Regions from separate parts of the Shewanella sp. SNU WT4 genome, predicted to be linked through region 3. Evidence: predicted binding sites of a transcription regulator. Region 3 holds the regulator's gene; each other region holds the start of a gene.
The links. The regulator sigma-54, encoded in region 3, starts transcription at its own class of promoters, with help from an activator protein. The targets are predictions, from matches to a motif close to GTTGGCACGNNNNTNGNNT.

Region 1 (3,419 bases), 1.8 Mb from region 3:
ATTGAGGACTTTCATAAGGCGTGGAAAACCGGCGCGGGGGTTGAAAGGTTACGCATGACATCGCCAGACAACCTTGAGCGAGCGGCCTCGATACTTTGCTTTATTGGTGTGCGGCTACTGCAACTTCGGGAAGTGATGAGCCAGCCAATTTATCTGAGAAAAAGAGGGCAAATCGAAGCAGCGCAAAGCATGGAAAATCAAAGCTGCAGCAATGTCTTAGAGAATGATGAATGGCGAGTACTGATGCAGCTCTACAAGCCAAGGGGACATAAAGGCAAAGAAGCCCCAAATATGAAGTGGGCTTATCAATCCTTGGCCAAACTAGGAGGCTTTAATGATAGCAAGCGCACGGGAATGGCCAGCTGGTCCACGATTTGGGAGGGATGGGATGATCTTCAGGCTCAGGTAAAGGGGTATCGCTTAGCCAAAGCCCTATTTGAAGCCGGAGAAACGCTATGAGATCTGATCAAGAGACAGGCCCTAATTCGCCCTCAATACTAAAATGCACTTGTCCACATAAACACCGACCTTGATACATATTGCCTCACTTATTGGTTAACCTTGGTGTCCCGCCCTGCCTACTATGGCTACCACTACTCGCTAGGCAAGCCTTACGCGTCAGCATAATGGAATGAGTGAAGTGACTTACCATTTGCTGACCGACCACAGATATTAAAGCTTAGCGGTTGTCACTTGGCTATAGGCCGTATTACCCCAACCAATAAGGCTGCCATTATTAAACACTAACGGCGTGCATTCATCTAAGGTGGTTTTACCATCATCATGGCGCCTTTGGGTTCGATAAAATAACACTTCCACTTGCGCCGCGCCGTCAGGATAGGCTTCACTAAAATCCGGTGAGCCTAACATTTGTTTCACTACATCAAGCTTCATTCCCACGCCTAAATTAGCCACATGCTGCCGATTCAACTTTTCTTGTTTTTGCCAACCTGTGTCTTCATCACTACCGACGTTGATGACACAAGCACTTAAACTCACACTCAAGAGAGCAACTAAGACTAGTGGTGATTTTTGATGATTCATTATTGATATCCTTGAATAAATGGTTAATCGCAATAAAGAGAACATCAAATAGCAAATCTAATGCCAAAATTTAAACCACTGATTTTAAATGTAATTATTAAGCCCCCCAATCACCAGCCTTTAGACATTCACTACTTGGTGGTTTTAGTTACTTTGTGGTGAACAGCACAAAACCGCATTATCAACGCGCAGTTCATTTTTAAATTCAGCAATAAATTCAATTAATCGTGCTTATATTTATGATGACAATAACCTTGACCTTCATCCTTAAGCCTCGGGATTAACGCTTGCTATCTCTCTGTAAACTGCTAGCATAACACTGTATATAAAAACAGTTACTCTATTATGAAAATCATTCCTATCTTTGCTCGCGCTGGCATTACCGGCTTTGAAAGCCCAGCCGAAGAATACCGCCAACTAGGGCTTAAGCTCGATGAGTTACTCATTCAACATCCAAGTGCCACCTTTTTAGGCGTAGCCGCAGGTCACTCGATGGAAGGCTTTGGCATTTTCGATCGGGATATTTTAATTGTCGATCGCCACGTTAATGCCCAACACGGCGACATCATTGTTGCCAACTTTAACGGTGAATTTGTGTGTAAACAGCTAGATAAACAGCGGCGCATGTTGTTATCAGCGAATCTCGAATGTCAGCCCATGGAAATTCATCAGCACGATCAGTTTTCCATTGAAGGCGTGGTCACCCGTTCTATTCGTTGCCATCGGCCCTGCAAGCTATGTACGGACTAATTGATGCTAATGCGTTTTATTGCAGCGCTGAGCAAGTTTTTAATCCCGCATGGCGCAATAAGCCCATCATAGTGCTATCAAATAATGATGGTTGTGTGGTCGCGGCCAATCGCGCGGCGTTGAATGCGGGCATTAAAAAATTTGTGCCCTACTTTGAAGTGCGGGAATTGTGCCAAAAACAAGGTGTGATTGCCCTATCGTCCAACTACGAACTCTATAGCGATTTATCGAGCAAAATGATGCAAGTCATAGGCCGTTTCGCCCCTGAGCAATTCGTATACTCGATTGATGAATCCTTTGTATCTTTTAAGCGCAGTTACCCCGCCATTCCTTGCTTAACGACTCACGCCCAGCAAATTAGACGCACTGTCTGGAAGGAATGCCGCCTGCCCGTGTGTGTGGGTATAGCCCCAACGCTGACTTTAGCTAAAGTTGCCAATCATGCCGCGAAAAAACTTGAAGGCTATCACGGGGTATGCGTACTTGATAATGACCACCAACGACGGCAGATATTAACACAAATGGCAGCAGCCGATGTTTGGGGCATTGGTCGTCGCATCAGCAAACGCTTGGCATTAATGAATATCCACACAGCCTATCAACTGGCCAATATGCCCGCAGGTCTCGCCAAAAAGCAATTCAGTATTGAAATCGAACGCACTGTGCGTGAGCTCAACGGCGAGGAATGCAAACAATTTGCGACTGCCAGAGCCGATAAGCAGCAAATTTTTTCAACCCGTAGTATGGGTGAGCGCATCACAGCACTTGAGCCATTAAGACAAGCCTTATGTAAACACACAGCCATAGCGGCTGCCAAAGCTAGGCGTCAAGGTTCGCTATGTAAGGTCATGACTATTTTTGCAGCGAACTCTCCTTTTGATGATAAGCCCGTGAGTCTACACAGTACGATTCGCTTTACCTGCCCAACTCACTGCAGTGTCGAAATGACCCAAGCCGTGTTTAAAGCCGCCATTGAGCTTTTTCAGCCAGGCGTGCGTTATTACAAAATTGGCGTAGGTTTACTGGATTTGATTGATGAGCATCAAGTGCAATTAGATTTATTTAACCCACCTAAGCACAACCCAGCCCTAATGCAGGTATTGGATGGCCTTAATGGTCGATATGGCGCTGATACCTTATTTGTCGCCGCCCAAGGGATTAACCCTAAATGGGGAATGCGCAGGCAATTACTCAGCCCGCAGTACACCACCCGCTGGCAGGATATTCCAGTCATCAGCTGTTAATCAGTTAACTCTCTATAACTAAGCCTAACCGTCGTTATCACTTCGCCACCTTTAATTAGCGCAGTGTTACAAGCCATATTCACGAGCTACAAGCCATAGTCGCAAGCGACACGCCTAAAAAGCCCCCTCACGCATAATCGCGACCGCAAGACCCATTGCAGCAACACGCGTTTAATGAGCGCCAGCACAGCTTTAGCTTAGACAGCATGATGACATACGCCAGACTGCAAATGCCCTAAAACAAAACAGGGGCCTAAGCCCCTGCATTTATCTAGTATTGCGCTTATCCCAAGAAGGATAAATAAGCTTGCAATATGATGAGATTGACTATGTCGATGAAAAACGCGCCGACAATAGGCACCACCATAAAGGCTTGGGGTG
Region 2 (3,419 bases), 1.0 Mb from region 3:
ACCTATCGCCGCCCGTAAATCAATAACTGGAATAGAAACGCCACGGATATTGGCAACGCCAGCCACATGCGCATGACTGCCTGGTAAGGTATTTAAGGGGGGTAACTTAACGACTTCTCGAACTTTAAATACGTTAATTGCAAAAAGTTGCATCGAGTTGATGCGAAACAGCAGTAATTCTAGTCGATTCTCACCCACCAACTGTGTCCGTTGATCGACGCTTTCCAATACTTTTGCCATAGATGACTTTCCTGCTGTCTCATGGTTCAAACGTGTTTGAACCGAATTGTCCTTATTGCTTGTTGCAAGTATAGCCATTAACCATAAAAATAATAAAAGTTGTCAAAAAAATTATCAGGCAAGCTCAAATAGTTAGTTAAAAAGCATTATGTGTGTAGCGCTAAACTCAGTGTGTTTTACGCTTAAACCGACAATAACAATGGAATTAACTTAGCTTGACAATCTTTACCCACTAGCCAATTGAGCTTTTTAGCGCCATTTCAACCTCAACAGTTAACATCTTGAAAGATATTGTTGACATATCTCAATATCTTGCTATCATCAGTAGCAGTTCAACCTCTAGTTCCTCTATTCTTTCCTCTTAAGCTGTCCGCCTTAGAAAGAAATTAATTCAGCGTCATCTATTGGTCATAAAACAAACCTAAAATAGACATGCTTCTCAGTTAATCGCTGAGGGACTTTTGATAACTAAAAAACTAACTTTAACTAGCAAACCCGTAAATTTCACAGTACGAGGAAGGCTTATTGTACAAATATCGACACCACTGGGTGTTCATGGAGCTTTAAACTATGTCATATAAAATTGATGGTCTTGAAATAAACGTATGTTTTCCTGTGGATTCTATTTCACTAAACAAATCTTCTATCGCTTTCAACGATAGACAGGGTAAAAATAAACAAACGTTTACCCAACGCACCGATGCGTTAAAATTTATGAAATGGTTGCTTAGCGGTAACTGTTAATTCAACGCCCTGCCCTTACGCAGGAGTCGTCAGTGTGATGCGAGGTTAGGCCTTGTTGCTGCCAACCAATGCATCACACTCCATTATTTCCTCTAGATATTCCTCATCCTTAAATTTCAAACTTGCGCCTATACCTAGGCAGCATAGATTCATTACCTATTAATCCTCCTTGATGTAAATACAATATTTGTCGTGACTGCACTTGCATTAGTCTTTGTTTTAACGCTAAAAATCCAATTGGGTCATATAACAATTCAAACTCTATCCCTGAGCTTTGCTGTACCGCTTGCCATAGTTGATAGCCTTCAAGATACGGTTTACCAAAATGATATTTTTTCGCTAATGTGACTATTTCAGGCATACCGTAAGTAGCAGCGCCTAATTCATTAAACTGAGCTCGCAGATAATCACTGCCGCCGACAGCAGCGCAGGTGATGACATTAATATCCACGGCACATTCCTTAAAACGGCGATGCAAAAAGAAAGCAGTTGTGCCTGTGCCAGATGGGAGAAATACATCTAAAGGTTCTGAATTGCCTTGATAATCAGCAATAATTTCATCGGCCAACTTAGCAACGCCCTGATAGGCTAATTGACAGCGCCCGCCTTCAGGTACAAATAAACATTGTGCAGCATCAGATTGCTGCAATCTCACGCCTTCAATGTATTGCTGACATGTCATTCCGGTCGCTGCAGCAATTGAATTTATCGGTATTATGTTGGCGCCTAAAGCTAATGACCGCTGGTAATTGGCCGTTGGGTTTTCAAGCAAGAATCCAGCGATATGATCAACATAGAACTCAAGTTTCCAGCCCTTTAGCTGCGCCAATGCTGCCATAGAGAGCAGTGAATTAGCTTGCGGCGACCCATAACCAATCAAAGTATTGATAGCACCAGATTCTAAGGCTAATAAGCCATAGAACTTACGCGCTTTATTGCCGGAAAATAATGGGTGCAATAAGTCGTCGCGCTTAATCAAGAGTTGATGATGTAAAAACTAGAATGCTTGAATGGGCGTTTGCGCTAGTTTCATAAACACTTAGAAAGACAAAAAAGCTATTTTAACGATTTTCGTTGCTAAACTTAACCATATATTGGTTAAACTCACCAATCAATCTCAACAGACATTAATTTTATATACTGTAATCAATGAATTATGATGATGGCATCAAATTTGCTAAATCTCAGTTTTAGTTAGTGGAGCTTTTCATGTCACTCTTGCGTTTATTATTAAATATCCTCTGGATAGTGTGCGGTGGTTTTATCATGGGATTAGGTTGGTGGTTAGCCGGAGTCTTGTGCTTTATTAGTATTATCGGCATACCGTTCGGGCGCGCCTGTTTTGTTATTGGTGAAATGGCGTTCTGGCCTTTTGGTCAGCAAAGCGTTAATCGGCAACTAGTTTCTGGCCAAGAAGATTTAGGTACTAGCTCTTTCGGTATGCTAGGTAATATTATTTGGTTTGTGATTTTTGGCTTCTGGCTAGGCTTAGGTCATCTAGTGTTAGCCCTTGGCTATTTCATTACTATCATAGGTATTCCGTTTGGATTACAACACCTTAAGCTCGCTATGTTAAGCCTAACCCCGATTGGTCAGACCATAGTCGCTAAACCATAGTTGCCAAACCATAGTCAAACGCCAATCTGACCTATCTAATAGCACTTAACTAGTAAGATTTGGTTAGGTAACTATTCATCACAGCTTGAGGGTCTATTTTACTTAGGCCCTCATTCACTCGTAGACGCCACATCATCCCTTGTTCATTCGCGCTAAATGCAATCAACAAATCTTGGCTAATCAAAACTTTAGGCTGCATTTGCAATTGCTTAGCCACTGAGGTTAATGGCTCTTGGCTTAACCAGTATTTCATCACCCAAGGGTCAATTACCGCGCCATCAATGCGATTACTCGCAAGCAACTGCAAATTATGCGCATCTGATCCAGCAACAATAAGTGGTTGATCGGCAGCAAATAGCGCCGTCATTGGCTGGTTGGGGCTAGTTAAGGGTTCAATCACCCCTAAGGTATATAGAGTTAAGTCACTTAACTGCAACCACACTAAGGGAGCCACTTGCTTAGTGGCTAAACCAATATCGCTCACGCCAATAGGATTTGAGAAAATAAATTCATTACTATCAAAGGCATAAGTCGGGAAATAACCTTGATATTGACCGGTATTAATACTGGCTAATTTTTTGGTTCGATCCCAAGGATAAAAATCAACTTCAAGATCATGCCCTACAGCTTGCAAGGCCGCTTTAACCACGGCCACGCTCGCGCCTTGTTGCTTTAACGTTTGCCCAGAATACGGTGGCCACAGCCCAGAGGTGAGTTTTAAAGTGTCGCTAAAGCAATAAAGGGGGCTCAAGGCTGCCACTAGCATTAAGGATAGAAAATGACATCTGGCGGCTATCGCAAATTTAGTAAAATTGGCT
Region 3 (3,419 bases):
ACTTGCCAAGCAAAGACGATGGCAAGTTTAAACTACTGAAAACTAGCCAGTCGGTCGACTCAAAGAATAACGAGGGGCAATCTCAATAATGACAAGCTTGACTCTTAGGGCTGAGCATCTCGCCAAAAGTTATAAAAGCCGACAGGTAGTTAAGGATGTGAGTTTAACCGTTAAGACAGGCCAAATTGTCGGCTTGTTAGGTCCTAACGGTGCTGGCAAAACCACCACCTTTTATATGGTGGTCGGGCTGGTAAAAAGCGATAAAGGCCATATTTTCATTAATGATGAAGATTTGACGCAAGATCCTATGCATTTACGAGCACGTAAAGGCATAGGTTACTTGCCGCAAGAAGCCAGCATTTTTAGAAAACTAACCGTCTATCAAAATATTATGGCGGTGCTGCAAACTCGTAAAGAGCTCAATAGCGATGAGCGTGAAGCGCAGCTAGAGCATTTACTGGAAGAGTTTCATATTACCCATATTCGCGACTCGCAAGGCATGTCGTTATCAGGCGGTGAACGGCGCCGAGTTGAAATTGCCAGAGCATTAGCGGCTAATCCTAAGTTTATTCTACTTGATGAGCCATTTGCAGGGGTTGACCCCATTTCAGTGATCGACATTAAAAAGATCATCGAACAACTCAAAAGCCGCGGGCTTGGGGTGTTAATCACAGATCATAACGTCCGTGAAACCTTAGACGTCTGTGAGCATGCCTATATCGTTAGCCATGGCGAATTGATTGCAGAAGGTACTCCCGCTGAAATATTAGATAACCAACAAGTGCGCGCAGTGTACTTAGGTGAACAATTCAGGCTATAGTTAACGTTAACAAGGCGATCAGTAAGGTCGTCTTTTACTTTGTGATATACGCTTATTATTCAGTGTTTTCCATCACAACTCTCATAAGTAGGGATAGCGGTAATTATGAAAGCGTCACTCCAGCTTAGACTGGGTCAGCAACTTACCATGACTCCGCAATTGCAGCAGGCCATTCGTCTGCTGCAATTATCATCCATGGAACTACAGCAGGAAATCCAGCAAGCCCTGGAGTCTAATCCGCTATTAGAATTGGATGAAGAGCAATATGATCCCATCCAAGCCGCGACGGAAGGCAACGAGTTCGATGTCACTCACGTTAAGAATCAGGACAAAGAACTAGAAACCAATGACAACAATACAGCAGACAGCAGCGACATGAGTTATGAAGCTGATGCCGTTGAAGCTGACTCCTATGAAGTCGATATGGAGCGCGATAGTTCAAGTGTCGATACTAGTGATGCCCTCACCCAAGAAACTATGCCAGAAGAGCTGCCTTTTGATAGCAGTTGGGATGAAGTGTTTACCGCAACTAGTAACACAGGCTCTGCTAATCTGCGCGATGATGACATGCCGTTTCAAGGTGAAACCTGCGAAGGCTTGTATGAGCATTTAGAATGGCAAAAGAATCTGACTCCGTTTAGCGATACCGATCGCGCCATTGCTACCACTATTATTGAAGCGATTGATGAACGCGGTTATCTCACCTTATCGACTGCTGAAATTCTGGATGCCATTAGTGATGATGACGATATAGAGCTTGATGAAGTGGAAGCTGTGCTTAAACGGATTCAGCATTTTGATCCCATAGGTGTCGGCGCCCGAGATTTGCGCGAATGTTTACTTATTCAGCTGTCGCATTTTAATGAAAACACACCATATTTAGCGGAAGCTAGACTGCTGATTGATGAACATTTGGATGTCTTAGCCGCCAAAGATTTTCGTTTATTAATGCGAAAAACTCGGCTCAAAGAAGATGATGTCAAATATGCGCTGCAACTGATCCAGACCTTAAATCCGCGCCCCGGCTCGTTAATTACGCCAAATAGCGATGAATACGTGATCCCTGATGTATCGGTCAGCAAAAAAAATGGTCGTTGGGTTGTAGAGCTCAATCCCGATAATATGCCTAAACTGAATGTAAACCAGCATTATGCCGCCATGGCTCGCAGCAGTCGCAATCAAGCCGATAGTCAGTTTATTCGCGGCCACTTGCAAGAAGCCAAATGGTTTATTAAAAGTTTAGAGAGTCGCAATGATACGCTTCTAAAGGTGGCGACTTGCATAGTTGAGTTCCAGCAAGGTTTCTTTGAGTTTGGTGAAGAAGCGATGAAACCTATGGTTCTTAATGACATAGCTGAAGCCGTTGAAATGCATGAATCGACGATTTCACGGGTGACGACTCAAAAATATATGCATACCCCTAAGGGGATTTTTGAATTAAAGTACTTTTTCTCTAGCCATGTAGGCACGGATGACGGCGGAGAATGCTCCTCTACAGCAATTAGAGCTTTTATAAAGAAGCTAGTCGCTGCAGAAAACCAAAAGAAACCACTGAGTGACAGTAAAATGGCTCAGCTTTTGGCAGAACAGGGAATTAACGTTGCACGGCGCACCATAGCTAAATATCGAGAAGCTATGTTGATCCCACCGTCCAATCAGCGTAAAAGTTTATAACCCACCATTTCACTGGAGGCAGGCATCTATGCAAATTAATCTGACAGGGCACCACGTAGAAGTAACCGATTCGTTACGCGAGTATGTTGAAAACAAGTTCACAAAGCTTGAACGTCATTTTGAACAGATCAATAATGTGCATGTTGTTTTAAATGTTGAAAAAAATCAGCAGATTGCTGAAGCCAAGCTACTAGTGAGTGGCGGTGAAATATTCGCTACCTCCGAACATCAAGATATGTACGCCGCGATTGACGCCCTGATAGATAAGTTGGACCGTCAAGTCATTAAACACAAAGAGAAATTGATAAAACATTAACGATGGAACTCAGTACCATCCTGCGACCAGAGTGCACTACCTGTGCCACTCCGGGCAGTAAGAAAAAGGGGCTTGAGCTTGTCAGTGATCTAGTGGCAGCTCAATACCCCAACCTATCTTCCCAAGAAATTTTTGAGAGCCTATTAGCTCGCGAGAAGAAAGGTAGCACAGGCATAGGCAATGGCATTGCTATCCCTCATGGTCGCCTTGATGCAATCAGCGAGCCCATAGGAGTGCTTATTAAATGCTTAACTCCTATATCGTTTGATGCCATCGACAAGCAACCAGTAGATATCATATTTGCTTTATTAGTGCCGAGCGATGAATGTCAGCAGCACTTGACGACCTTAGCGGCAATAGCCGAAAAACTGAGTGATAAGCAAGTTCTCAAGCAAATTCGTAAGACCGAAGATGAAACTCAACTCTATCAGGTGATCACAGCATGAAACTGGTTATAGTCTCTGGCCGCAGTGGCTCAGGGAAATCCGTCGCCCTGCGAGTATTAGAAGATCTTGGTTATTATTGTGTCGATAATTTACCTTTATCCCTAATCGGTAGTTTGCTGAGCGAATTGCAAGTAAGTAACGATAAAATCGCCATCAGTGTCGA
Region 4 (3,419 bases), 1.1 Mb from region 3:
TTCTGATCGGTAGTAACATGCAGTGACGCATCGATGCGCAGTGTTACTTTGACATCAAAGTCGGCAAACTTGCTGTTTACCGCCTGCTCAATTTCTTCCACCACTTGCCATAGATTTTTACTGTAGCGCGATTCAATGCATTGCTGCGCCGCCACAGTTTTAAAACGCTGAATTAATTCCCCCGCCTTAGTGACATTGTTAATGATGAGCCTGCTGGCTAAATCGCATTCTTGCAATCTATCGGTAATGTCATCCATGCTGGTGCTGGGCAAGGGCAGTAAGGTTTCTATTTGTTGTAAAGATTCTTGCTGACTACTGGCCGCCGTTAAACACACGCCAATTGGGGTGTTAATCTCATGCGCCACCCCTGTGACTAAACCGCTTAAGGCCGCCATTTTTTCCTGCTCAACCATGATGCGCTGGGTATGACTTAACAGTAATAACGACTGTTCCACTTCCTTGGTTTGCTCTTTTATCTGCTTTCGCAGTTCCTCTTTATAAGCCAATTCGTTTTGTAATAACTGATTACGTTCATTAAACACTTCTTCTAAGGTCTGCTTGGATTGCAATAATTGCCCATAAGAATGGCGCAAATATTGCTGAATTTTATTGATAGCCGCTGCCACTTTATTGAAATCAGAATGCCGGCTGACATCGGCGAACACTAAGGCTGGCACCTTGTCATCGTTCATCAGTTGGTCGCAATACTGGCTTAACTGGCGCAAATGGCGGCTGACAAAATGCCACAGTAAAAACAACGCCATCATCCCCACTAACAAGGTTTGTAAGCTACTGAGAATTAAGGTGGATAAGGCTAAATGGATAAAGGGTTGTTGGTTAACATGACTAGACGATTGCAGCATTAGCTCGGCCTTACCGGCATTAATGGCTTGGTTCACTTGAAACAAGCGCGCATTGATAGCACCCGCCTGATAGTCGTGCTCACCAAGCTTAATACTGGCGGCGCCCACTTGTGGCATAGCTGTGATGATGGCTAATGTGTGCTCGATTTGTGCGCTAGTCTGTAACTGATTGGATTGAGATAGTTGCTTGGCGAGTTGCTGACTGAGTTGGGTGAGTTGCTGCTGTTGATGCTGTTTATGTTCATGATAAAAGAAGGCCAGCTGTAAGCCTGAAATAATTAACACTGAAAGTAAGCAAGCGAGCATGATGCCAAGCCAGATGCGCTTATCTTTTTTTGAGCCATTAAATTGCTTTAAAAATATCCACATAGCCGCGAAAGGTTTTCCTTAACCTCAGACAATAGACTAATCATAGTCGTCGATAGTGAGCTCTGCTGAGTGAGTCGGTATCAATTTAGCCATATCTTGGCATTTATATTGCTAGATTTGGCAGTAAGTAGCGGTAAGTCAATTCTCTGGCGGCGGATACTAGCAATGTATAAAAATATAGTTAACTCATTCAAACATAAAGGATCGCAAGAGCATCTGGTGACTGTCATGTTATGGTTACTGTTAGCCTCAACCGCCTTACTTATCATGCCTGTGTCCTTGCTGGAATGGCTACGAGTGGCCGATGTGGTGGCGGCTTACGATCATTTTATTGGTTTAATTATGCTGATTGCCGCAGCCTATTTTGTTAGCCGTATCATGAGTTTTTTGATGGATGAAGCCATAAGCTTATTAAAAGATAAGCGCTTAGGCGAAACCATAGAGCAAAAAGTGTCCGTGCTCGATTTGGCTGAACGCGCAGTGCTACGCGAATTTTTTTTACAAGCAAAGAGCGTGTTAACTTTGCCCATCAATGATATGGCGGTAAAGGGTCTTGCTAATAGCGGTATATTGCAATGTGTGGGCAATGAACATCATTACGCCATTCATGGGCCGACCGCTGATTATCGCATCGCCCTTAAAGCACGCAGTTACTTAAATCGTAAAATATTGCGCCTACCAGCGGGGGAGCCGAATCCTGAAGAGATGCAGTTATTATTGCGCACTCGCCCAGCTTTTATGAATCAACTGGTGCAAAACCGTAAGCATGTGGCTTAAGGCGCTAATAATTAACGGACTAAAACTTAAAGTTAATACTGAAGCCATTAGCACTCAAAGCGTTAGCGCCTATCGATTCGATAATAGGCGCTAAAGGCTATGCTGATTAAGCCGTAGGATCGGCTGATTTTTTAACTATCATCCAGCCAAGATAACTGATGATGGCGAGTGTGCTAAAAATCACTAGCATAGACAGTAAACCAATCGCGTTGCCAAACATCAAATCCATCCAAAAAGCCATAAAGTCATCTCCATCATCCCTAATGGTGGCAATCCTAAATTACTTATGGCGCAAGCATAATGATCTTGATCAAATGTTTCTCAATTGTTGCGCTGTGGTGTTTTTAGCTGGCATTGAGAGTGATTAATGCGAGCATTCACGCAAGTGAGGGTGTGCTAATAGCCGCTTTGCTGTAAAAGTGTGCACTTGCATCATTGAGTGAAAACAGAGGCTTGTCATTGGCCATAGGCTATGTATAATGCCTGACATTCGCAGTGACACAGTGATTGCGAAACATGTAGATGCCAGTGTGGTGAAATCGGTAGACACAGGGGATTCAAAATCCCCCGCCCTTAAAGCGTGCCAGTTCGAGTCTGGCCACTGGTACCATTCTTCTTCGGAAGACATAAACCGACCTTGAGTCGGTTTTTTTGTACCTGAAATTTGGTTTCCGGTCGATATCCTGTGCTTTGTTAGCAAAAACTCCTTTCCCGCAGCACCAACTCCAGCATGGCTTTCTGGTCAGTGAGCAATCCAGCTTCAACATACTCATTATCTAGCAAGATTACGTTCCGGTACTGCTCTGGTCGTTATGTGAATTTTCTTAGCAGTAATACTCGACTCAAGATGAGTTTATTTAGGCTTGGGCGGTCTCATTGAATCCCCTGTGTCTACCAATTTCAGTCTGATGAGTTGTAAAAATTAGCCGTATTTTGTTGACGCCGTCGTCGGAAATGTAATGCGTCGACGACGACAAGGTTTAGGGTAAAAATTCTAAAAATGAAGTTGCCACCGTAACCACCAAAGTTTCAAATACATATTACTACCTTGATATCAGCTCAATTGAGGTACTCATATGCTCAACCATCTTCAAACCAAAAAGTTCAAATTCACCACCGCCAATCTTAAAGCCCTACCTCGTAATCCATCCCATTCATCATCTACTGAACTTGAATTTTCAGACACCGAAGTTATCGGCCTTAAATGTTTATCAGGCAAGACGGATAGCAAACGCTTTATGCTGAGGTATTCCATTAATGAGCAAAAGAAGTCGATTGCCATAGGACGTTTTCCTGATGTGGATTTAATGTCAGCCAGGAAGATAGCCCGGACGCATAAGACTCAGATTGCTCAAGGACAAGACCCAAGGCAAGAGCGTGACCAATTACATGCCGTACCAACCATTAGTC

Region 1: FJQ87_RS12500 (DUF3192 domain-containing protein) is a predicted target of sigma-54. The motif match lies at 1,094-1,112, and genes of this name have one in related genera.
Region 2: FJQ87_RS08900 (YccF domain-containing protein) is a predicted target of sigma-54. The motif match lies at 2,146-2,164, and genes of this name have one in related genera.
Region 4: FJQ87_RS17585 (superinfection exclusion B family protein) is a predicted target of sigma-54. The motif match lies at 1,328-1,346, and genes of this name have one in related genera.

Annotation. Positions count from the first base shown of each region.
Region 1 covers NZ_CP041151.1:2,786,191-2,789,609, forward strand. Annotated here, with positions in the region: gene FJQ87_RS12495 (IS4 family transposase) at 1-459, shown strand, start outside; gene FJQ87_RS12500 (DUF3192 domain-containing protein) at 673-1,044, opposite strand; gene umuD (translesion error-prone DNA polymerase V autoproteolytic subunit) at 1,390-1,794, shown strand; gene FJQ87_RS12510 (Y-family DNA polymerase) at 1,782-3,038, shown strand; gene gltS (sodium/glutamate symporter) at 3,322-3,419, opposite strand, start outside.
Region 2 covers NZ_CP041151.1:1,989,842-1,993,260, reverse strand. Annotated here, with positions in the region: gene FJQ87_RS08915 (chemotaxis protein CheV) at 1-240, opposite strand, end outside; gene FJQ87_RS08905 (pyridoxal-phosphate dependent enzyme) at 1,094-1,963, opposite strand; gene FJQ87_RS08900 (YccF domain-containing protein) at 2,194-2,601, shown strand; gene FJQ87_RS08895 (transporter substrate-binding domain-containing protein) at 2,651-3,419, opposite strand, start outside.
Region 3 covers NZ_CP041151.1:956,266-959,684, reverse strand. Annotated here, with positions in the region: gene lptA (lipopolysaccharide transport periplasmic protein LptA) at 1-89, shown strand, start outside; gene lptB (LPS export ABC transporter ATP-binding protein) at 89-820, shown strand; gene FJQ87_RS04295 (RNA polymerase factor sigma-54) at 926-2,494, shown strand; gene hpf (ribosome hibernation promoting factor) at 2,523-2,810, shown strand; gene ptsN (PTS IIA-like nitrogen regulatory protein PtsN) at 2,813-3,256, shown strand; gene rapZ (RNase adapter RapZ) at 3,253-3,419, shown strand, end outside.
Region 4 covers NZ_CP041151.1:3,913,850-3,917,268, reverse strand. Annotated here, with positions in the region: gene FJQ87_RS17590 (HAMP domain-containing sensor histidine kinase) at 1-1,232, opposite strand, end outside; gene FJQ87_RS17585 (superinfection exclusion B family protein) at 1,398-2,009, shown strand; gene FJQ87_RS17580 (DUF3149 domain-containing protein) at 2,116-2,250, opposite strand; tRNA gene FJQ87_RS17575 (tRNA-Leu) at 2,534-2,619, shown strand; gene FJQ87_RS17570 (Arm DNA-binding domain-containing protein) at 3,086-3,419, shown strand, end outside.